Linked DNA regions of Chroogloeocystis siderophila 5.2 s.c.1. The protein of the gene in region 2 interacts with the protein of the main gene of each other region in a pairwise test. Links are inferred from orthologs where the notes say so. Each region holds a gene or a part of one and is shown on either strand. Other genes may lie near its edges.

What was found.
Region 1: the proteins of dprA (region 2) and recA interact in binary tests that used the Bacillus subtilis proteins (3 or more experiments, as listed by UniProt). The link is inferred for Chroogloeocystis siderophila 5.2 s.c.1 from one-to-one orthologs.

The regions. Positions count from the first base shown.
Region 1 is NZ_MRCC01000018.1:53,012-64,132, forward strand. Bases 3,461-6,273 are described here. They hold recA (recombinase RecA), read right to left. Parts: upstream 5,495-6,273; coding sequence 4,427-5,494; downstream 3,461-4,426. Other genes in these bases: NIES1031_RS19185 (DUF2839 domain-containing protein), read left to right, coding at 3,461-3,591; NIES1031_RS19190 (DUF1815 family protein), read left to right, coding at 3,939-4,283; xseA (exodeoxyribonuclease VII large subunit), read left to right, coding at 5,770-6,273. In the rest of the region: NIES1031_RS19175 (cytochrome P450), read left to right, coding at 1-1,309; NIES1031_RS19180 (helicase C-terminal domain-containing protein), read left to right, coding at 1,545-3,122; more of NIES1031_RS19185, read left to right, coding at 3,379-3,460; more of xseA, read left to right, coding at 6,274-6,999; xseB (exodeoxyribonuclease VII small subunit), read left to right, coding at 7,004-7,258; NIES1031_RS19210 (DNA double-strand break repair nuclease NurA), read right to left, coding at 7,381-8,577; NIES1031_RS19215 (HAD family hydrolase), read right to left, coding at 8,670-9,464; NIES1031_RS19225 (R3H domain-containing nucleic acid-binding protein), read right to left, coding at 9,959-11,121. UniProt on the Bacillus subtilis protein: Multifunctional protein involved in homologous recombination, DNA repair and competence.
Region 2 is NZ_MRCC01000001.1:366,903-378,090, reverse strand. Bases 3,534-6,419 are described here. They hold dprA (DNA-processing protein DprA), read left to right. Parts: upstream 3,534-4,370; coding sequence 4,371-5,468; downstream 5,469-6,419. Other genes in these bases: NIES1031_RS01770 (DNA cytosine methyltransferase), read left to right, coding at 5,784-6,419; NIES1031_RS01775 (hypothetical protein), read right to left, coding at 5,465-5,674; NIES1031_RS01785 (DUF2301 domain-containing membrane protein), read left to right, coding at 3,534-4,112. In the rest of the region: NIES1031_RS01810 (alpha/beta fold hydrolase), read left to right, coding at 1-505; NIES1031_RS01805 (DUF2237 family protein), read left to right, coding at 525-887; NIES1031_RS01800 (hypothetical protein), read left to right, coding at 1,007-1,240; arginine synthesis PII-interacting regulator PirA, read left to right, coding at 1,463-1,615; NIES1031_RS01790 (SAM hydrolase/SAM-dependent halogenase family protein), read left to right, coding at 2,635-3,417; more of NIES1031_RS01785, read left to right, coding at 3,456-3,533; more of NIES1031_RS01770, read left to right, coding at 6,420-6,830; NIES1031_RS01760 (hypothetical protein), read left to right, coding at 7,666-8,172; NIES1031_RS24660 (hypothetical protein), read right to left, coding at 8,304-8,504; NIES1031_RS01755 (hypothetical protein), read left to right, coding at 9,025-9,204; NIES1031_RS01750 (hypothetical protein), read left to right, coding at 9,416-9,772; NIES1031_RS01745 (DUF5132 domain-containing protein), read left to right, coding at 9,794-10,315; NIES1031_RS01740 (cation-translocating P-type ATPase), read left to right, coding at 10,322-11,188. UniProt on the Bacillus subtilis protein: Protein that helps load RecA onto ssDNA during transformation. Binds cooperatively to circular ssDNA, is able to bridge different segments of DNA. Favors the loading of RecA onto SsbA- or SsbB-coated ssDNA and formation of RecA-DNA filaments.

The DNA.
Region 1 (11,121 bases), on a different replicon or contig from region 2:
AGAAGGTAAGGCTTTAGTCGGTAATTTACTCGATTTAAGCCAAGATCCGTTAGGTTTTTTAACACAGTGCGCGCGGGAGTATGGCGATATAGTACCGATGCGCTTAGGATTAACGCCAACGTGTCTTCTCACGCATCCTGACTTAATTGAGGAAGTTCTCAAAGATCGGGACTCTTTTATCAAAAGTCGGGGTTTTCGGGCATTGCGCACTTTATTAGGTGAAGGATTATTAACGAGTGAGGGTGACTCGTGGTTTCGCCAGCGCCGCTTAGCCCAACCTGTTTTTCACCAAAAGCGAATTGCTGGTTATGCCACGATTATGGTTGAATATGCCGAACGAATGCTGACAACTTGGCAAAATGGAGAAACGCGCAACGTTCACGCCGATATGATGCGTCTTACGTTGAACATTGTGATGAAGTGTTTATTTAACCAGGATATTGATGAAGGAAACGCGCAAATTGTTGCTAACGCGCTGGATGTGGCAATGGATTGGTTTGAAAGTAAGCGCAAGCAAAATTTCTTGATTTGGGAATGGTTTCCGCGACCAGAAAATCTTCGCTATCGCAACGCGATTAGTCAAATGAACGCAACAATTTACAGCATTATTGAGCAACGACGCACCAGCGGCGAAGATCCTGGCGATTTACTCTCGATGCTGATGCAAGCGCGCGATGAGGATGATGGTACTGGAATGAGCGATCGCCAGTTACGCGATGAAGTGGCAACTTTGATGCTAGCAGGGCATGAAACTACTGCAAATGCTTTGACCTGGACGTGGATGTTACTTGCTCAACACCCCGAAGTATTATCTAAACTTGAAGCCGAGTTGCAACAAGTGCTTGATGGACGTTCTCCGACTGTCGCTGATATACCGCAGTTGCGCTATACTGATATGGTTGTCAAAGAATCGATGCGACTTTATCCACCAGTCGCTATTTTTGGGCGAGAAGCTGCGGTAGATTGTCAAATTGGCGGCTACAGCGTACCGAAAGGCTGCACGATTATGATCAGTCAGTGGGTCATGCACCGCGATCCTCGCTATTTTGAAGATCCGGAAACTTTCAAACCCGAACGCTGGGCAAACGATCTAGAAAAACAGTTACCCAGAGGCGTTTACATTCCTTTTGGTGATGGACCGCGCGTTTGTATTGGCAAGGGTTTTGCGCTGATGGAAGCTATTTTGTTACTTGCAACGATCGCGCAAAAGTTTCGCCTCAATCTTGTTCCTGAATTTCCGATTGTGCCGCAGCCTTCGATTACGCTGCGCCCAGAGTATGGAATCAAAGTGGTTGTAGAGCGTAGATAGTATTGAATTATGGGCAGGCTTCGGCTCTGCCCTTGAAATTCTAGTATGTAGATATTCACACGCTCTTCACTTGAGGGAGGCGCGATCGCTTTAAATTTAGCTACACTGCATAAAGCTTCCCTATAAGGAGGACTTTTTTGTATCGACGGGGCGATTCCACTTTCAGCCGCCTTGTGTTTGCATTCATAATAAAACAGGCGTGAGTAAATTAAGTTGATAGTACGAGTAAAACTACGTGATTGAAGCAGAAGTCCACTACTCACTGCATAACTTCTTGCGATCGCAAGGCGAAGCTTCCTGGCACCATCATCTAACAATGGCGCGGCTGGTTGCACGCGGATTACGACTCAAGCGTAGTGCTTTAATTCAAGTCGGGGCTGGTAGTGGCTATCAAGGGCGATATCGCCTGAGTTATCTTGCTCCCGCACTAATGTGGCAAGAAGCTGTAATTATAGTCGCCCCTGAGGAAGTACAGCAGCAATTACTCCGTGTTGAAATTCCGCCATTACAACAGTGGCTGCAAACCAATAAAAAAATTCTCACAGGTGATTCGTGGGCTTACGATGGTTTTCAGGGAGTACTGATAACTTCTCCTGCATCTTGGTTAGCAGCACAGTTAGCAGAAAAAGGATTTCCGGCTAATATACCTACGATTTTGGATGGTGTTGATGACCTCGAAGCTTGGACTCGCACTCAACTCACCGCAACGATTCAACCGAGTGATTGGGAGGAATTAATGCTGGCTTTTCCCAAGCACGTAGAACTCATTCGCAATGCACGAGTCCAACTGACAAAAGCAATTTTTCAACATCCCGTTAATCCCTACGAGTGCTATTTAAGCTCGCAACAAGAGCAGGACATTCTTCATAGTCTCGACCAAAGCATAAACATAAGTTGCAAAGATATAGCGCCACAACATAGCGATAATGGCTTAAAACAATTTACATCAACACGCAATCTCGGTGTACCAAATGCTTGGCGTAAGTTTTGGCAAAGTCCCCGTGACAATCAACTGCTTTGGGCAACCGTTTCACGTTCTCAGGGGTCATTTTCCTTACACTCGTCCCCTGTAGAAGTTGCATCGGCGCTTGCACCAATTTGGTCAAGACAACCTGTTGTTTTAGTTGGTAGTGCCTTAGATCAAGAAGCTGAAGCACCGATTTATCGAAAAAACTTAGGTCTAGGTGAGTTAACTTGTCTAAAGTTTTCTGACGATCGCCGCGAAAATCTGATTCAACTTTATCTACCTGATCGCTTACCTTTACCAAATACCCCAGAATTTCAAACCGCGTTCATTGAAAAAGTTCATTCACTCCTTAGTTCAACTACGGCATCTCCTGGATTGACAGTCGTTCTAGTAGGTGATGTACCGCTTAAAGCCCAAGTCGGCGCAACTTTAGCCGCAGAATTTGGCTCTAGGGTACAAGTAGAGAAAACAACTTCTTTTTTAGATCAGCGCGGAATCTTAGTGACTGGTTGGAACTTTTGGCGACAGCATCTCAGTCAATTGCCAACGCCACAATTATTAATTGTTGCCACATTACCTCTACCTTCCTTAGAAAACCCCTTAGTTGCAGGCCGAGTTGCGTACTACAAGCGCACGCATCAAGATTGGTTTCGGCTGTATCTCTTGCCAGCTGCTTTAAATGAATTATCGCGGGCGATCGCCCCAGTCCGCGATCGTCATGGTGTTGTTGCCTTACTTGATAGCCGAGTATTGCACCGAAGTTATGGCTCTCAAGTTCTCGCTGCGCTCAGCCCAATGGCAAGAGTTGATTATCTTGATTCTAGTCTCCTAACTCCAGCCAATTGAGAAACTAGAAGTGAGGAATGAGAGGCGAATGAGTCGTGATGAGTGGCTAGTACGTAAGTTTTGAATTGTTCGCGCTCATAGTTGGGCGGCATTTATTAAAAAAAAATTCTCAACTTAAAACTTATCACTTTTCTACCCATTGCTGTGACACCAGCAACAGCGTTATTATCAAGGCACAGTAAGTATTTGATCTCTAGTCCAATAATAAGTTTTTGTGAGTCTTTACTCAATCCAAAATACCGAATGGAATAAGACTATGGGCGAAGCAAAGCGTCGTAAAGCAGCATTAGGAGAGAACTACGGTAAAGAAGCTCAAATCCTGCCATGGCTTCCTATTACCAAAAGCCAAGCCCAACAATTCGCTAAGTGGAGCAATCGCGGTGCTTGGTTTGGCATTGGCTTTCTTGTTATTTGGTGGATCACCGTTCGGTTTATTGGTCCAGCTTTTGGTTGGTGGCAAGTAACTTGATTTTGAATCAATGATTTTTTAATCAAAGTCATAAAAATTTACATTGGGTTTTGCCAATTTCTCACAATCAAGCGTTAGGTAAACATAGCCTGACGCTTTCTTTATTTCCAGCCATCACAGACACTGGAAACCGAACATTTTGGTGTCCGTCTAGGGCTACGTACATCAAATATGACTTTTTGCATACACTCAATTGCTAAATAATCAGTTAGCTTGGATATATCAGATATTTATCTGAAATTTAGACGAAATATTACCCTTTGGAGTAAATATCTCTACAAATTAGGTAAATATAAAGAAAATCTAAAAATAGGTTTACAATTAAGTGTGGTGTTTGGAGGACAACCGTGTTTCTCAGACTAGCAGAACAACACCGACAATATGTCCAGGATCTCGTGATGAATCTACAAGCTTTGGCAACCGTGTTAGAGCGACGTGGATATCCCGCATCATGTTATACCTGTGGCGGACAAATGAGTAGCGCCTCATTTATGGTTAGTTTAGGAAATAACCATTTGATTCGGTTTCTCGTGTCCGATTATGGCATCACATGGACCGAGATGCGCGACGATCGGGAACTAATGAAGTTAGAGGGTGCTGAAGCAATTAGTCAGTTACAAGAACTGGCTAATTTAGTTAAAAACTTTGTTCCCCCTAGTGAATCACCGACATTAGTCAGCAAAAACGTCTAAAGCTAATTTATTAGCACTTGTCAGGGTGGCGGAGCGGTCGCCACCTAATTTTTTAGTATGTAGCGATAAATGCAAAAAACCCCAGCCAAGAACAGCTAGGGATAGATATCAGTGTTTAAAACTTAGCAGTTTATGCCAGGTTACTATTCATCAGCTTCTAAATCATCATCTTCTGTTGATGAGGATACAGAATTTGCAGAAACAACGGCTCCCATTTCGAGTTTCTCGCGTACTAGCTGTTGAATTTGTCCAGCGAGTTCAAAGTTTTCTTCTAAGTACTTAATCGCATTATCACGACCTTGGGCAATGTTATCACCGTTGTAGCTATACCAAGCTCCTTTACGAACAACAACGCCCGTTTCCTCAGCAAGGTCAATCACACAACCTAAAGTTGAAACACCTTTACCAAACACAATGTCAAATTCTGCCACTCTAAAGGGTGGAGCAACCTTATTCTTGGCAACTTTCACTTTGACACGATTACCAAACTCTTCGGTGCCTTTTTTCAAGGTTTGAATGCGGCGAATGTCGAGTCGCACTGAAGCATAGAACTTCAGCGCGTTACCACCTGTCGTAGTTTCTGGATTACCGTATGTCACACCAATTTTCTGGCGCAATTGGTTGAGGAAAATGACTGTACAGCCAGATTTACCAATGTTACCTGTAATTTTTCTTAACGCCTGGCTCATTAAACGAGCTTGCAGACCAACGTGCGCATCACCCATTTCACCTTCAATTTCTGCACGGGGGACAAGTGCCGCTACTGAGTCTATAACGACAATGTCTACAGCTGCCGAACGGACTAACTGATCGACAATTTCTAAAGCTGCTTCCCCTGTGTCGGGTTGAGAAACGAGTAAGTTGGCAATATCAACTCCCAAGGCAGCAGCGTAGGTAGGATCGAGAGCGTGTTCAGCATCTACAAATGCCGCGACACCACCATTCTTTTGCACTTCGGCAACCGCGTGCAGCGCTACTGTCGTTTTACCAGAACTTTCTGGACCATAAATTTCGATAACTCGCCCTTTGGGTAAACCGCCGCCCAACGCTAAATCTAGGGTTAACGCACCCGTAGGAATTGTTTCCACCCGCATCCGAGTGGCATCCCCAAGGCGCATAATTGCCCCTTTGCCAAAGTTGCGTTCGATTTGGTTTAGCACCAAGTTCAGGGCTTTTTGCTTTCCGGATGTATCAGTTGTATCAATAGCCATTATTGCCTCTAAGTATGGAGGTTGAAAAATTATTCTGGGAGTTATGACTAGTGCAGATATACTATTCTAGCCGGATTTTCTCGACTTTTGCATGAAACTCAAAGCAGAGTTTTGATGGTAAAACAAGTCACGTATAATAAATCGTCCAAGTGTGATTCTACGTTTATTTTGCGTGGTAATTCAGTAAAATTTTGAACAACAAAAACCTGGATTATACACAGTAGATAATAGTTTCAAGCTTACCACTAACTACGAATTGTTCTTTTAGTTTTGTAATGACTTTTTATCAAGCTGATTTAGTGACAGACACTGCGATTTCTGTAGCTGGATTAACCGCGTATATTCAGGCGCTGTTAGAAGAAGATCCCCAGTTACGCCAGGTTTGGGTTATTGGCGAAGTTTCCAGTGCTAATGACCACCCGAAAGGGCTATTTTTTACGCTGCAAGATATTGAAGGCAAAGCCGCGATTAACTGTGTAGTGTGGCACAGTCAAATCGATAAACTCGCACAGATACCGCAACGCGGAGAACAGCTAATTGTTTTGGGAAGTTTGCGGCTGTATCCGCAACGAGGACAGTATCAGTTAACGGTGTGGCAAGCCTTACCCGCAGGCGATGGTCTACAAGCATTGCGTTATCGCCAGCTACGCAACCGTTTAGAAGCCGAAGGGCTATTTGCCGTTGAACGCAAGCGATCGCTTCCAACTCATCCGCAGACAATTGCGGTTGTCACCTCTAGTGCGGGTGCTGCGTGGGGTGATATTCAAAAAACACTTCGCAGTCGTTATCCAGGGTTGCGCGTCTTGTTTTCCCCAGCTTTAGTGCAAGGCGAACAAGCACCAGAATCAATCGCGAGGGCGATCGCACGGGTAGAAGCAGATGGTAGAGCAGAAGTCTTAATTTTGGCGCGGGGTGGTGGTGCGGTTGAGGAATTAGCTTGCTTTAATGATGAACGCGTCGTCAGAGCGATCGCCCAATGTTCGATTCCAGTCATTACAGGTATTGGTCATCAACGTGACGAATCTTTAGCTGACTTAGTTGCGGATGTTTCCGTTCATACTCCCACCGCAGCCGCTGAACGCGTTATCCCTGAATTGCGAAAGCTTTATCTAGAACATCAGCAAAGAGTTGTGGCTTTACGTTCCGCTATGTTTCAGGAACTAGCAACTCTAGAAAATCAGCTACAGGAATTTAAAATTCGTTTACAGCGTTTGCGCTTGGATCAAAAAATTCTCCAACAAATGCAGTTACTCACATCGAAGCGTCAACAGCTTATTGCTCGAACAAAGCAGCAATTACAGCAAGCAACTCTTTGCTGCCAATTTTTAGAGCAGAAGTTAGCTACGCTTGATCCTAGGGCAGTACTAAAGCGGGGATATGCCGTAGTGAGACACGAGCAAGACGTGATCGCGCGTAAGGCTCGCGACTTAGCAGTAGGGCAGAAACTATCCATTCAGTTAAGTGAAGGACAAGTTAAAGTCGAAGTAAAAGAAATCATCGATTAATTTTATGGCTAGACGTCGTAAGGGTGCTAATTCCGAACCAGTAGATGCAACACTCAAACCCGATTGGAATTATGAAGCTAAGGTTGCTGAAGTCGAAAGAATTATTGCTCAAATTGAAGGTGGCGAGTTGGAATTAGAAGAAGTATTCGAGCAATTTACGGCAGCCTTTGAATATTTACGTCAATGCGAAACTTTTCTCCAACAGCGACAGCAGCAAGTCGATTTATTAATCGAAACGTTAATTGATGAACCCGTGTAGAAAAGCAGAGGTGCCAGTTGCGTGCGGAGGTGTCCTGCGTTGAGCAAACTGGCGTGGGCAGAGGAGCGAATGCATTCAAAACATCGCGTACTAGTCACTAGCCACTCTTCCCTCGCCTCTCCTTAAGCAATGCTGCCACGTTTGCGGGCTTCCTTGTAGGAAATTCCGACATTACGCAAACCAGCTTTAATCATTTGTTGTTCGAGTAAGGCAAAGAAACGCGCGCGATCGCCGCCACGAACGACAGCTTGATTATGTGCTTCTGCAAGCGCAACGGGATAGCCGTAACCTTTTTGTACCTGTGCCAACATTAAGCTGAGCGATTGAGCGAGTAGTGCTGGGTTTTCTGCTACCCAAGCGGGGACTTCAACTCTGGCAATTTCTGTCCCCACATGAACGTAGCAAAAATAAACGGTATGGCAACCGTATAAATCAAGAATGCGGTGCGAACTACGCCATAAAGTACTGCGTTGTCCTGGCTTGAGGGAAAATGTCCACAGTGCAATATCGCGTAAAGGATCGAGCATCTGACACGGCGCTTTTTCGACAACCAAATTCGGGCAGTAGGTTACGCAATCAGGATTTTCGTGCGGACACGCTTGTAAGCGCAAGAAGTTAATTGCTTCTCCGCTACGCGATGCACTCAAGTAGCCCATGATCGGAATACCTGCCTCTTTTAGCTGATCCCAAGCATCTAGAATCGGTGGCAAAATGCGCTCGCGTGCTTCTAAGGGTAATTGCTCTAAAAACCAATAAATCAGTGAACCATCCACCATTGCTAAGAGTGGCACTGAAGATGATAATTCTCTATCCCTCATCCCTGTAAGTGCTAGTTCTGCCAAAATTGTTGCTTCTGAAGCAGTGCGGCAATATCCCATCCATTCTTCGGTACGAATTCCCCACTGACGCGAGATGTATAAGTCTTCAGCGCGATAAAACACTTCGGGTAAGCTATCTAGCAATGGTTGGCGATTTTGCCCATAGTGCAAGACAACACGCCCAATGTTGAGGAGGTAGCAGTAAGCAATTTCGTGCTGATTTGGGGCAATTTGCGAGCCATCCGTCGCAATCACAGTGTGAACTGCTGGGGGAATGGGAATATCGACGGCAGTATCAAGAGGTTCAACGGGTGTGGCGATGCTGAACAGAATGCGATCGCGCCATTTTTGTTGTTTGTTTACTAATTCAGCTTGTTGCGTACACGCATCCGCAAATAACTCTTGAGCTAATTCTACGCGCTGACGACTAGCAGCCGCCTCTAGAGAGAGATGCTGGCTAATGCCTTGCATCGCTTTTGCAAGTTTTGTTAAATCGAGCATAGTTAGCTATTGGCTTTTAGCTATTAGCTCCAGCTTATATCGTTTTACTTGTGGTTGATACGAATCGGCAACAGAGGTGCTATCTTGACGGTTTAACCCCAAGTTGAAAAATCATCAGCAAACTGGGCAAGTGACAATAGCTGAATGCGATCGTGATTTTGGGCAGCTTGTCGTTCATCTTTGGTGTTATAGCCCCAATCAGCTAAATATAGTTTTACCGTGTCTAGATTTGCTTGCTGGGCAACAAGTTCTAGCGTTTTAATCCGATCTTCGACAAACCACAAGCTAGCAGGTAAGGTTTTTGCTGCCGCAATTAACTCGTGTAGAATTTCATGCTTAGGGCGCTTGTTTTCTTTCCCGAATACCGATTTTTCTGGTAGTTGAATTCCTTGCTGCGCAAGTAGTTGCTGCACAAATCGCCCTTCTTTAGTTGTCACGATAAAAACTTGAGTTGGGCTATTTATCAAGGAGTTGAGTTTTTCGATAACACCAGGATAAAAGCTATGCAAATTCAACCAACTTGCTAAATCATCGCGAATCCATTGATCGCGAAACGAATCGAGTTTGTGAGCAATTGTGGCAGATTGAAGACGAGTTTCTTGTAAGATAACGTGTGCGATCGCATGCCACTCTTGCAAAATCTTGTCTTCCGTAACTCCTGATAACAAAGCGGCGATGAGTAATGGCATTTCCCAGCCAGTTTCAATGACTGGGCGCAACCGATAAAACTTTTCGGCTAAATCTTGTGGTGGTGCTTTGTCTGCTTGTGACCAAATATCACGGTAAGTCTGCCAAGCTGTCTCAAAATATTCTTTTAACCCATTGCAAATAACGCCATCAAAGTCAAGTGCAAGAATCGTTGGTTGATTTGCGATCGTGCCTTTCATGCAATCTTTTCGTTCAATACGGTTTACTACACCATTAAGATTGCTTTAGCGGCATTTTTCAAGTTGATTTGTTTAATTAGTAAACGTCAGTTATAACGAAACGTTCAATTTCCACTTACCACACTGTAGAAGCTTTAAAGTTATTTACTATTTTCATCAAACTGGGGCGCTAGGATTCGAACCTAGGAATGGCGGGACCAAAACCCGCTGCCTTACCGCTTGGCTACGCCCCAATGACTCAACCTTAACTATATTAGCAGCAAATCCTGGAAAAGTGTCAAGTCTTTTTCAAAGGGGTGAGGGGCGAGGAGTGAGTGACTAGTAGGAGTGTGGGAGTGTAGGTAATAGAGTTCTGTGTTTTGGAAAGCGAAGAAAGGTGCCGGAGGCATTTATTAAAAGAAATTTGAACTTTGAGTTTTCTTAACTCAACACTCAACATTCATAACTCTCTTAGTCTACCTGCCTACCCGCTTACCCTCCGACCCCTTCGTCAGTCAAGCTGGATAAATCCGCAAGCGACGATTGGGTTCTTCACCAAAGCTATTGGATTTTAAGCGATAGTGTTCGACAAGTTCGTGTTGCATCTTGCGGACTTTGGGCGATCGCGGTAATAACTCGACAGGTTGTCCTTTCGGAATGACGATTTGCTCGACCGCAAGCCGCGCTTCTTCTAAGGCATCGATTTCATCTTCGCTTCCGCCTTGAGTAAATAAACTCAGTTCGCGTTCATCAGTTGTCAGTGGTTCGTCCATATCCAACATCCGGCGCAGCGTCCGCGTAATTTGGGGAATGGTGCTGGCTTTAATCATGTGGATGGGAACTTGACGCACTTTTGCGATGTGACGCAGCTTTGAGTGATTTTTGACGTGCGATCGCAGCGCCAAGATAGCGTCAGCACTATCGATGTCTTTTGTCAAGACGACAGGTAAGTTTAATACCTGAATCACTTGTTCTAGCTGGTGACGACTGACGCCATAGGGATAGATGTGTAAGGGTAAATCTTCCCCATTTGGTCCAGCAGTTTGCGCACCATAGCCGAAGCGATCAGGCGGAGCGAGCGATTGGTCAAGTAGCTGCTCAAATTCACTCACTCCTGATATGTCTTGCTCTTTAGCGTGACGCGGCAGTGGTAACATTTGTCCTGATGCCCGCCAGCCATTTGACTGCATTGTCGGTGGTTGTGAGGTATTCAACGAAGCAGTTCTGATGTCTTGCTTCTCGTCGGTAATTCCTCGAATTGTTACCGGTTGCTGACGAGTTACCGTGACTTTACCCGCGTCGTCTACAGTGCGCACTTGGGGGCTTGGTTGATGTCCGCGTAGAAGACTGTCTACGGTATCAGCTACGCTTTCGTGAACAACCCAGCGTTGGCGTTCGAGCATTTCTACCGCGATTTCAAAAGTCGGTGGCGCTTTACGTTCTAGAACAGTTTTTTGGCTGCGTCGCCGTCGGGCTTCGTCATCACCTAATGTAACAGCTTGAATTCCTCCTACTAGGTCGGATAGCGTCGGGTTTTTGATCAAGTTTTCAATTTGATTACCGTGCGCTGTTCCCACTAACTGTACGCCGCGTTCGGCGATCGTCCGCGCTGCCATTGCTTCGAGTTCGGTGCCAATTTCATCAATGACAATAACTTCGGGCATATGGTTTTCCACCG
Region 2 (11,188 bases):
CTCACGAATTGTTTTAGTAGCACCAACTTGGCGCGGTCCATTGACGGTAATGGGCGCAAGCAAATCAGTTGCAGGAATGGTACGTGAATTAGTACGATCGCCGCTTGTCGGTCAAGCACTGTACCAAGCCAACACAACTCCAGCGTTCCTCCGTTTGATGTACGGTAGACACGTTTATGTCGATAAAGCCCGCTTGACACCAGAATTTATTGCTCAAAAGCGAGAAATTACGCAGCAGCCAGGAGCAAGATTTGCGCCAGCAGCATTTGTGACTGGTGCGCTCGATCCTGTAACAAGTCGTGCTGATTTGCTACAATTATTTCAAGTGTCGCTTCCTGTTATGGTCATCATTGGTCAGCAAGCACCACCTTCATCAACCGCTGAAATGGAAGCCATTGCCGCAATTCCTGGAATTCAAACACGCAAACTGCCTGGGACTCTAGGCTTACATGAAGAGTACGCTACTGAAGTTGCAGAAGTCATTTTACCGTTTTTGAATTTTTAGTGTGAGGGAGATAACTTAGGTGAGTCGGAACGTACTTGGCAAAGAATTAGAAACTTGTTGCACTTCTCCTATGACCGGATTTTACCGTAATGGAGTGTGTGAAACAGGTCCAGAAGATATTGGTACGCACGTTGTCTGCGCGCAAGTAACTGAGGAGTTTTTATCGTTTACTCGCATAAGAGGCAATGATTTGAGTACGCCACGACCAATGTCTCATTTTCCAGGACTAAAAGACGGCGATCTCTGGTGTTTGTGCGCTTCTCGTTGGAAAGAAGCACTTGATGCTGGGGTTGCGCCTCCTGTCATCCTAGCTGCAACGCATGAAACTGCGCTTAATTTTGTCACGCTCCAAGACCTCAAACAGCACGCACTTGATGCTTGAGCCGCAGAACACATAAAATCCTCTCTAATCCTTGAGTCATACTCTTTTAGGCAGATGATCTGCCCTTGAGTTGTCAGTACAACGTTAGGTAGCAACGTTTTAGGAGGGTGTATCAATTTATGGCAGATAATGGAGATAACAGAGCATTAAGCAACCTAGAGTACGACCTACTGACAGCTTTACAAAATAAAGCAGAAGCTGTTAAAGCCTACGAAACTTACATTCAAGACGCTCAACAAATGCAATCGCAGCCTTGTGTCGAACTATTTCAGAAGCTGCGTCAAGCAGATATAGACCAAGCACAGGAAATCCGCCAACACCTGCAAGAAGTCATGCAAAAAGGCAAGATGTAACCTAAATTTGTTGTCTTGAGTTAAGACAGAATCTTGCTGAGAGCTTTCATAGCATTTAGGGCATTCAATTGAATGCCCTCTTTAGTACTTGCCATCTTTACTAGAAGTTACTCCTGAAGACAGAATAGTTAAAAAAAATATAAATTTATTCTGTAGCAGTTGTTACTGAATCTCGACTTTGTTAGAATATCAGGACATAAATAACAGACTAAGCGAATCACTATGAACAGAAAACAACAAGCCGCAAAACAAGCCGCAGAAGCCCACCGCATCAATATTCAAAAAAGCTTACAGCATCGCTTAGAAGTTGCAAAAGCACAAGGTGACGAAAAGCTTATCCGTCAACTCGAAGCAGAAATTAATTACTTCAACTAAAGCTAGTCATTTTTTACCCAGCAGTTCAAGATTAAGTAATAGCAGATATAGCGTAATAGAAGGGATGTCATCTGTGACATCCCTTTAATTTTACTACTTCTACAAAGAAAATTGTTATGCGTAGCGTGATCGCATGAAAGGCCTAAAACTTAAAGAACAAACTTTGATTAATTCAGATTTTCAAAATAACACAATTTATTCAAAGTAAACGTAGCGATTCTTGTGCTTAGACGTTTTTTTATGTTTATAAGCTAAAACAGAAATAATCACTATCTTTACTTTTTTGTTATTTAACAAAAGGAAGCTACTTTAAGGAAATCGATAATGCTCGAAGATTTAATAACTCAACTTCAATATGTATTGCAGACTCATATTCGTTGGATGAGTTAGAATTTATTTTTAGCTTTTATTTCATTAGGATTAAGTCTTGTTTTATTCCGACGCATCTTACATCGTTCTACGTTTTGGTGGCCTGGCTTTTTGGTTTTCTTTGCTTTTTACCTAACGCGCCGTATGTTTTAACCGATGTTATTCATTTAATTACATATATTCGTAAGGGTGATTCAATTTGGCTAATTATCTTGATTTTAATTCCACTTTACTTGTGCTTTGTGGTATTGGGATTTGAAGCCTATGTTATCTCCTTAATCAATATGGGTTCCTAGTTACATCGGATTGGCAAAACTCAATGGATTGTAGGTGCTGAATTAATAACTCATGCTTTATGTGCAATTGGAGTGTATTGAGGACGATTTCAGCGGTTTAATAGTTGGGATTTAGTTACCCAGTTTGATACAGTAGCAACGAGTGTTGTTGAAGATTTATTAGGAAAACGCCCAATACTTATTATGGTTATGGTAATTACTTTTGCTATCCTCGCTGGTTTATACTGGGTTACCAAACAAGTAAACTTAGGAATTATTCTAAGAAAACGCAGTTTTACAAAATCGCAGCAAAAAAATTAGGGCATATTTCTCAAATGAATTTTGATGAGAACTAGATTTGATGAGTATAAGAAGATGTGCAAAACACAAATCGTCATGCTGACAGATTTTGGACTAAGTGATGTTTACGTAGGCGTCATGAAGGGAGTCATAGCTCAAATTCATCGTCAGATTAATATTATCGATCTGACACATCAAATTCCTCCACAAAATCTAGCCGCAGCGCGGTTTTGCTTGATGAATGCTTATCCTTACTTCCCTGATGGAACAATTTATCTTACAGTCGTTGATCCAGGTGTGGGTAGTACAAGACGCGCGATCGCAGTAGAATTTGCATCAGGGTTTTTGGTTGGACCTGACAATGGGATATTGAGTGGTGTATTAAGTCAAACTCCAGCAATAAGTGCTGTCGAGTTAACGAATTCCTGTTACTGGCGGGTTGAACAAAGTAGTGCAACGTTTCATGGTAGAGATATTTTTGCACCTGTCGCCGCGCATCTTGCTAATGGAGTTTCGCTTTATGATTTGGGAAACGAAATTGATGTCGCATCGTTAGTAGAGCTAAACTTACCGAATCCTATACTCACAGACACCAGCGTACAAGGTTGTATTCAATATATCGATGGTTTTGGTAATTTAGTGACAAATATTTCTGGTGACTACGTTAGTGGTAAACGGTGGGTTGTTGTCGCGCAAGGAAGAGAAATACCAGGGTGTGAGACATACAGCGATCAACCTATCGGAAATCTGATCGCCCTTGTGGGTAGTCACGGTTGCGTAGAAATTGTGGTTAATTGTGGGAATGCGCGATCGCAGCTACAGTTAGATTATTTAGATCCTGTTCAAGTATTATTTTGAGTTAGGGTGGAATTGAACGATATCACGGTTGATTGTGTATGTTGGAACAAACCGGATCTGAAGCAATCGTTTACCAAGGTCAATTTGGTGAATTTACGATTACTGATAGTGATCGCACTGGAGTTATTGTCTATCGCACAGGTTTAATGGTAGCCGCGTTGAGTTTTGCGCTTGGTAGTGCTTTGGTATTGCTTAATCATAGTGTAGTAGACTTACAAATACTGACTCCTTTATTCGCTTGTTTTTGCGTCGCCTTAGGCGTTAGCTTATTTACAATTCATATTTATTTAGCCGTACTTCATCAATTACTACAAGTTTTTTGGGCAATTGGTACATTATCATCTGTTGTTTTTGCAGTGAATAGTAGTGAACCTTTAGCAGTTACGATTTACAATCACCCAACAACCTTATTTGGCGTTGGTTTTGTCTTTGCTGCTTTGACAGGCATTTACTTTAAAGAAGCTTTTTGCTTTAATCGTTTAGAAACAAAAGTTCTGACACCGTTAGTTCCTATTTTGTTATTAGGGCATTTATTACAAGTTTTGCCGCTACTATGGGAAAAAGCCATGCTGGCAGTTTGGGCAATATTATTTATAGTATTTGCTTTGCGTAAAGTCGTACAGCCGATTCCTCCAGATATCGGAGATAAATCAGTCTTTGCTTATTTTAAACAACAGCGTTCTGCAAAGGCTTGAAAACTTCGACTGATGATTCCGAGAAAAAGTAAAATTTGTCTGTTTCAGCGCCAAGTTACGTGGACACTGACATAGCATAGAAGCTCATATTGATTTCCTTATTTGTGAAGCGATCACTTATATTTATGCCTGATTTCTAAACGCAGCATGAAGAAGCCAAGCGATTAGAGACAAGAAGCTAGAAGCTACGAAAAGATAGTAGTTGGGAATTGTGAAAATCCTAATTTATTTTCAGTCTCTATCCTTGAGGAACAAAGATTGCTAGCGGAACGTGCTTATTGGCTTGCTTGGTCACAAATTACCGGAATTGGTCCAGTTTTATTGCAGCGATTGCAACAACATTTTGGGACTTTAGCCGCAGCATGGCAAGCGCCAGAAAATAAGTTGCAGCAAGTTGAAGGATTTGGCGTTCAGACGATCGCCGCAGTCAGAGTAGCGCGATCGCAGTTACACCCCGAACAGGTTCTACGCGAACACCAACAACAAAATCAGCATTTCTGGACACCTGTAGACACTGATTATCCCCGCTTGCTCTTAGAAATTCCTAGCCCACCAGCAGTACTCTACTATCGTGGTGCAGTCGATCTCCAAGAAAATCTTGGGCAAAAACCGCTTGTGAGTATCGTTGGTACACGCAATCCTTCAGAATATGGCAAGCGTTGGACGCGCAAAATTAGCACGACTTTAGCAAAAAATGGTTTTACCATCGTTTCAGGCTTAGCCGATGGAATTGATACCGAAGCCCATCACGGTTGTTTAGCCGCAGGTGGGAGAACAATTGCGGTACTCGGTACTGGTGTCGATGTTGTCTATCCATCACGCAATCAGGATCTTTACCAACAAATTCTCACTCAAGGGTTAGTTGTTAGCGAGTATCCCGCCAAGACACCACCAGATCGCGCGCACTTTCCGCGCCGCAATCGCATTATTGCCGGTTTGACGCGGGCGGTACTTGTGCTAGAAGCGCCAACACGTTCGGGTGCATTAATTACCGCGCATTTTGCGAATGAATTTTGTCGTGATGTTTATGTGTTACCAGGATCTTTAGATAATCCGCGATCGCTTGGCTGTTTGGAATTATTGCATAAAGGCGCTGAAGTGATTTTAGGCGAAGATCAGTTACTAGAGATGTTAGGCACAATACCGCAAATCGATTCAACACCGACGGTCGCCGCACCTGAATTAGCACCAGAGTTGGCAAAAGTTTTGCAGGCGATCGCAACTGAATCAATGCCATTCGACTTGATTGTGCAGCAAACGGGTTACTCCGCAAGCACGGTTTCAAGTGCGCTACTACAGTTAGAACTTGTAGGGTTAGTCACTCAACTACCAGGAATGCGCTATCAGCGATGTTAGTCTCGCACCTTATATTGACTTGCTTTTTCCGTTGCACGTTGAGTGGGCTTTTGACTGGCTTCGCTTGCCACTTTTTTCCAATCGGCTTGTTCTAGCACTACATCTAATACATCAGATAGATTGCAGCGTTCCTCATAGGCAATACGCCTTAAAATTTCATGATGCTCTGGTTGTACGTATACAGGTTTTCTTTGCGTTTGTGCCATTTTGCCAAATTCTGCTAAATGGTATTACCGCCTAGTATATACTTTTTAATTAGCTAATTAGCCGATTAAATCATACAGCAAATATAAAATATTGCTTATACTCACTACTATGTATACTCAGCTAGATCTATTTGAAGTTCCAACTTCGTATACGGCTTCCGAACTTCAAGCGTCAACGACAACGATAGCTACTGTGATCGAGCTTTTTGCAGGGGCTGGTGGATTAGCACTTGGGCTAGAAAACGCAGGGCTAGAAGCTAAAGCATTAATTGAAATTGACAAAGATGCGGTAGCAACACTGCGACACAACCGTCCCAACTGGAATGTCATTCATGCGGATGTATCCCAAATTTCTTTTGACGATATGCGTGCAGATGTTGTAACAGGGGGGTTTCCGTGTCAAGCTTTCAGCTATGCAGGTAAAGGCTTGGGTCTTGATGATATTCGCGGTACTCTCTTTTACGAATTTGCCCGTTGTGTTAAAGAGGTAAAGCCCAAACTATTTTTAGCTGAGAATGTTAGAGGCTTGATTAGTCACCAAAAGGGAAAAACGCTCTCAACTGTTCTCGCTGTTTTTAAATCTTTAGGATATAACGTTCAGTACCGTCTACTGAATGCAGTTAATTATGACGTACCACAAAAGCGAGAACGAGTTATTATCATTGGAACACTTCCAGGAATTTACTTCCGATATCCTGCTCCATCAACAAAAATTTTGACATTAAGGGATGCGCTCAAAAATGTTCCACCATCAGAAGGCGTGAAGTATAGCCCTAAGAAAGCTGCTATTTTAGCACTTGTACCTCCTGGAGGTTGCTGGCGAGATTTGCCAGAGGACATTCAAAAAAGCTATATGATGAAAAGCTATTATCTTTCTGGTGGAAGAACAGGGATGGCACGTCGAATCGCTTGGGATGAACCAAGTTTAACTTTGACAACTTCACCTTCACAAAAACAGACAGAACGCTGTCACCCTGATGAAACTCGCCCGTTTACTGTACGAGAATACGCGAGAATTCAAACCTTTCCGGACGATTGGGAATTTGTTGGTGGTATAAGTTCAAAATATCAGCAGATCGGTAATGCCGTACCTGTAAATTTCGCTTACCATTTAGGGAGAGCAGTTATGAGCGCTTTAGCAAATCAACCAAATTGATTAAGAAGACTTAGTAAGCTCTATCAAATAGAATTCTAAATGTAGCTTTTTGTTGTTTGTTGAGTGCTTTTAATCCTGAAACCTCACTAATAACATCAGGTAAGACATTAAAAAGCATACTTAAAGCTCCTGATGTACCAGTCGCTAAGTCATAAAACGCCTGTCCACTTATTTGTCTTATATTTTCATTTGCAGGTCTTCTTGTGGAAGTTTTTCTATCTGAAGGTGTAAACATTTTATCGTAAGCTTCTTTATTTTTAGGAATAATTTTTACATAATAAGCAGTAAAGTTATGATACTGTTGCTTCTCTAAACAAGAAAGCAAATAATCATAAAGACCTACTTCATCGCTTCCCTTAACGGGATTATATTTATTTTTTATCTCTGCAATTATTTTGCGTTCTTCATTACATATGTCTACTCCTTACCTGAGCTTTTTCCATCCAGGAACACTACTTAAAATATTTTCGTGAAACTCGCCTATTTGATTCTGTACCGTTTTCTGTATCTGCCTGCTACGTTCTTTTTGCAGCCAATCCTCTAAACTAAAACCTTGAACTGAACCATCAAAAATTGCTGAAAATGAATCTATAACGTTTCTATACATTTCTGCTTCTTGTCGTTGCTGAGTAGACAAGATACAGTCAACAACTATTTTTACAGCCTTTCTTAAGTCTTGATCAGAAATGTATGGAAGATAGACCATATTAAGCTGACTAGACTATTTCTTATTTGCTGCAAGTACTATAGCAATCAACAAGGTGCATCGTGGAAGATGCTAGAATTACCTATTCCACCTATCATAAATTTTGGAGTGTAGGAGGAAAAGTAAATCATGCGTTTACTACTTGGTGGAATGATTGTTAGTTTAGGATTGTGGACGCTGCCAGTGCAAGCACAACAAGTGACTAATACGCAAGTTGGGGCGCTGGTGGAAGCATTGCGCTTAGCTGCGCCAAAAACTGGTAAGACAAATGATGGACTTTACAGCGAATGGCAAATTACCCCAGGAATTATCCCCAGTTGGTCGAAACAGTGTATTGGTAAAGAACTTACACCACAAGAACTTGAAGCAAGTCCAGCAAAAGCCCGCGAAATCGTATCATGTATTGCACGCCGCGAGTTACAAAAGCAATACGTCGCGGGTAATCGCAACGAAACGACTGCGGTACGGCGTACTGCTTGTTGGTGGATGACAGGAAATGCAAGCGGTTGCAATAGCGGTGCGACTGCGACATACGTACAACGAGTCGTTGAATTTTATCAGCAACAAAGTGCGAAAAAGCCTGTAGAACCCGTATCTACTAGTAGTAACTATCGTCCGCAGATACCGAAGAATTAACTAAAGCACACTATAGCAGAGGTCGGAGGTCAGGATTAAGAGTGAACTATATCCTTAGTATAGTATATCCCTGATTCTGTCCTCCTGAATTGTGGCGCAAGTGTCGTCAACAGAGTTAGGGAATTCTTTATTTAAACATGAAAGTTGTAAGTTTCACCATGACTGAGATAGTGTCCGCGATCGCTTAATCCTGCATCTTCGACAGCGTGCATAACACCCTCAAGCAGCGACTTAAATACAGTGTAATCGTTATAATGAATTGCTTGAACTCCTTGTCTAGCATCCATCGTTAACAAAATGCCAAAAATCTTTGTTCCTCCAAGGTGAAGCAAAGCTAAGTTGATGCCAGGATAGCGTTGTGGAGTTTCTCATAAATCATCATAAACAAGGTATCACCTGTGATGTAGAGACGAAATACATTTGAGTGTGACTGAAATTCCAACATACTTCCCATCACTAGCGGTAACACATCAGAATCCAAATCTTAACTCATTAAAAACATATTTATTTACACTAATTTATATAAATTAACTAAACAAGTCATCACTTGCTCACAAGTTCCTCAAATTGTTTTCATAACTTAAAAGTGTCGGCACTCTAATCACAACTCGTTCGATGCTGAGTCATGAGGAAGGAAAAACAGATCGATACTACCCTATCTAAGTTGTCACATCATTTTGCAATGAACCACAGTGTACGCATAGATGTGCTAGAGGCTTTTTGTAAAATAAAATACATAGGAAAATCAAGAGACTTTCTATCACAAAGTTATGATTTATACATCATCTCCAACCTGAAAAACACTTTCTTTCTGAACCTTATTTTTTAAGTAAAGTCAAGGAGAAATAAATTATGTCTAACAACAAAACTAGACTTTTGCAAAAGATATTTCTCGCGCCCGTACGGTTAGTTCAATATATCTGGGAAGCAGTTAGTAGAATTTTTAGCCCTAGTGAAGATCGCTATCCTACTACGGGGGTTCAACCTTTTGAAGGAGAACCTGCTGATGATAAGAAAAGACATGATTGGTGAAGTCGTTTCTGCAAAATAGTCTGCATAAATAGATATAACTTGATGTAATTTTGATAGAAAATTACAGCATAGGTTACGCATGATTTATCTAAAAATCCGAGCCATTAGTTACAGTTTGTAAAAACTTAGCTTGTTTCTTGCTGAAGATATCTCGACTTTAGAAAACTAACAAAATAACTAAGCATTAAAGTGTAGATAAAGGAAACAACCAATGACTAAAACAATTGTGAATTTAACTCTACCAATTCTAGTAGAGGATATTGAAGTTGCCCTTAATCAATATCCACATCAACCTTATCAACAAGCTTTTGCTAATCCTGACTTACGTCAAGAACTCATTGCTTATGTTTTGAGTAGAGTTTTTAGTTTGTATGTGGTGGTTGATGAGGAAAAACAGCAACGTATAGATTTCAAAAATATGTACTATAAACCAGAGCAGGAAAAAGAAAGAGAAGCGTACATTCATGAAGGAATACATTATCTGATGGAGAAATATGCTGAATATGTGTATCGTCATATACCTCCAGAAACAAATTCAGGATTTACACCTTCTAATTGGTTTGGCTAATCGAATTAAAGGAATTAATTAATGTCATCACAAGACTTAGAAATTGAAGCAACCGAAGTTATTAAAGGTTTAACCGCAGTTATTCTCGCGCCTATGATCTTTCCTGCTGCAACACTAGTGAGCCATCCTTTAACTCAATCGGTTCTGAAAGAAAGCATAATTTTAGCAGAAAAAGTCCAGGAAAAAACGGCACAAATAGAAGAGATACTAGACGATTTAGTCGCGGAAGCAAGAGCAGAATTAGTGACTCGACGCGAAGCTGGAACAAGTTCGGAGAACAGCGCATTTAAGCAAAATAAATCAGGGGCTAGTGAGTATATTATTGATGTCTTTACTGAGTTCAACGCGCAAGTAAAAGAAATGACAAATGGTGTTGCTGATTTACGATTATTACTACCCCTAGGACTCAGCGCGATCGCATTACGCCAACTCCTCACAAAAGGCTTACAAATTGAAGAAATTCCTTGGTACGTCTTAGCCTGGTATGCCTTCGATAGTTTCACAAAACTCAACGAAACGCCAACACCGCGATCGCTAGAATAAGAGGCAATGGTGATTCAAGCAATACACACCGCAGTTCCAGGCAGAGCAAGATATCGTGTTGAAAAGCTTTATCGCTGTACAGAACTCAAACAGCATCTAGAATTTTATTTATCTCAGCGATCGGGCATCGTTAGTGCTAATGCAAACATTTTAACAGGTAACATTTTAGTTCGGTTTGAATTAGCTCTCAGCACTGATGAGGTAGAAGAATTAATCATAGAAATTGTCCAAACTTACAACCCACACGCCGTAACTCTTCAAAAATTAAGTAGCAACTCACAGAAAATTTTCGATTGGTATGCACTCGACATCGATGCTGTTTTAGCAGAGTTGCAAACATCAGACACTGGATTAACTCAGGTAGTTGCAAACCAAAATTTACAAAAGTACGGCACAAACACGTTACCAGAAACCGCAACCCGCTCAGAGTGGAGTATGCTGCTTGAGCAGTTTCAATCGTTACCCGTGGGATTACTGTGTATTGCAGCTGGGTTATCAGTTGTGACGGGGGGTGTTGCAGACGCGCTGGTCATTATGGGTGTTGTCGGGATTAACGCCGCAATTGGTTATGTTACCGAAAGCCAGTCGGAAAAAATTATTCATTCGCTCAAAAGCCGAGATCGCCCGTTAACTTTTGTCTTACGCGATCGCCAAATCGTCGAAATTAGCACTGCCGAAGTTGTTCCAGGAGACATTTTAGTTCTCAAAGCGGGAAATTACGTTGCGGCTGACGCGCGACTGATTGTAACAGAAGATCTAAGTATTGATGAATCTGCACTCACCGGCGAAAGCTTACCCGTTAGCAAAAGCACCGCATCACTCATTGCTGCTGATATTTCCTTAGGCGATCGCATCAACATGGCTTACAAAGGA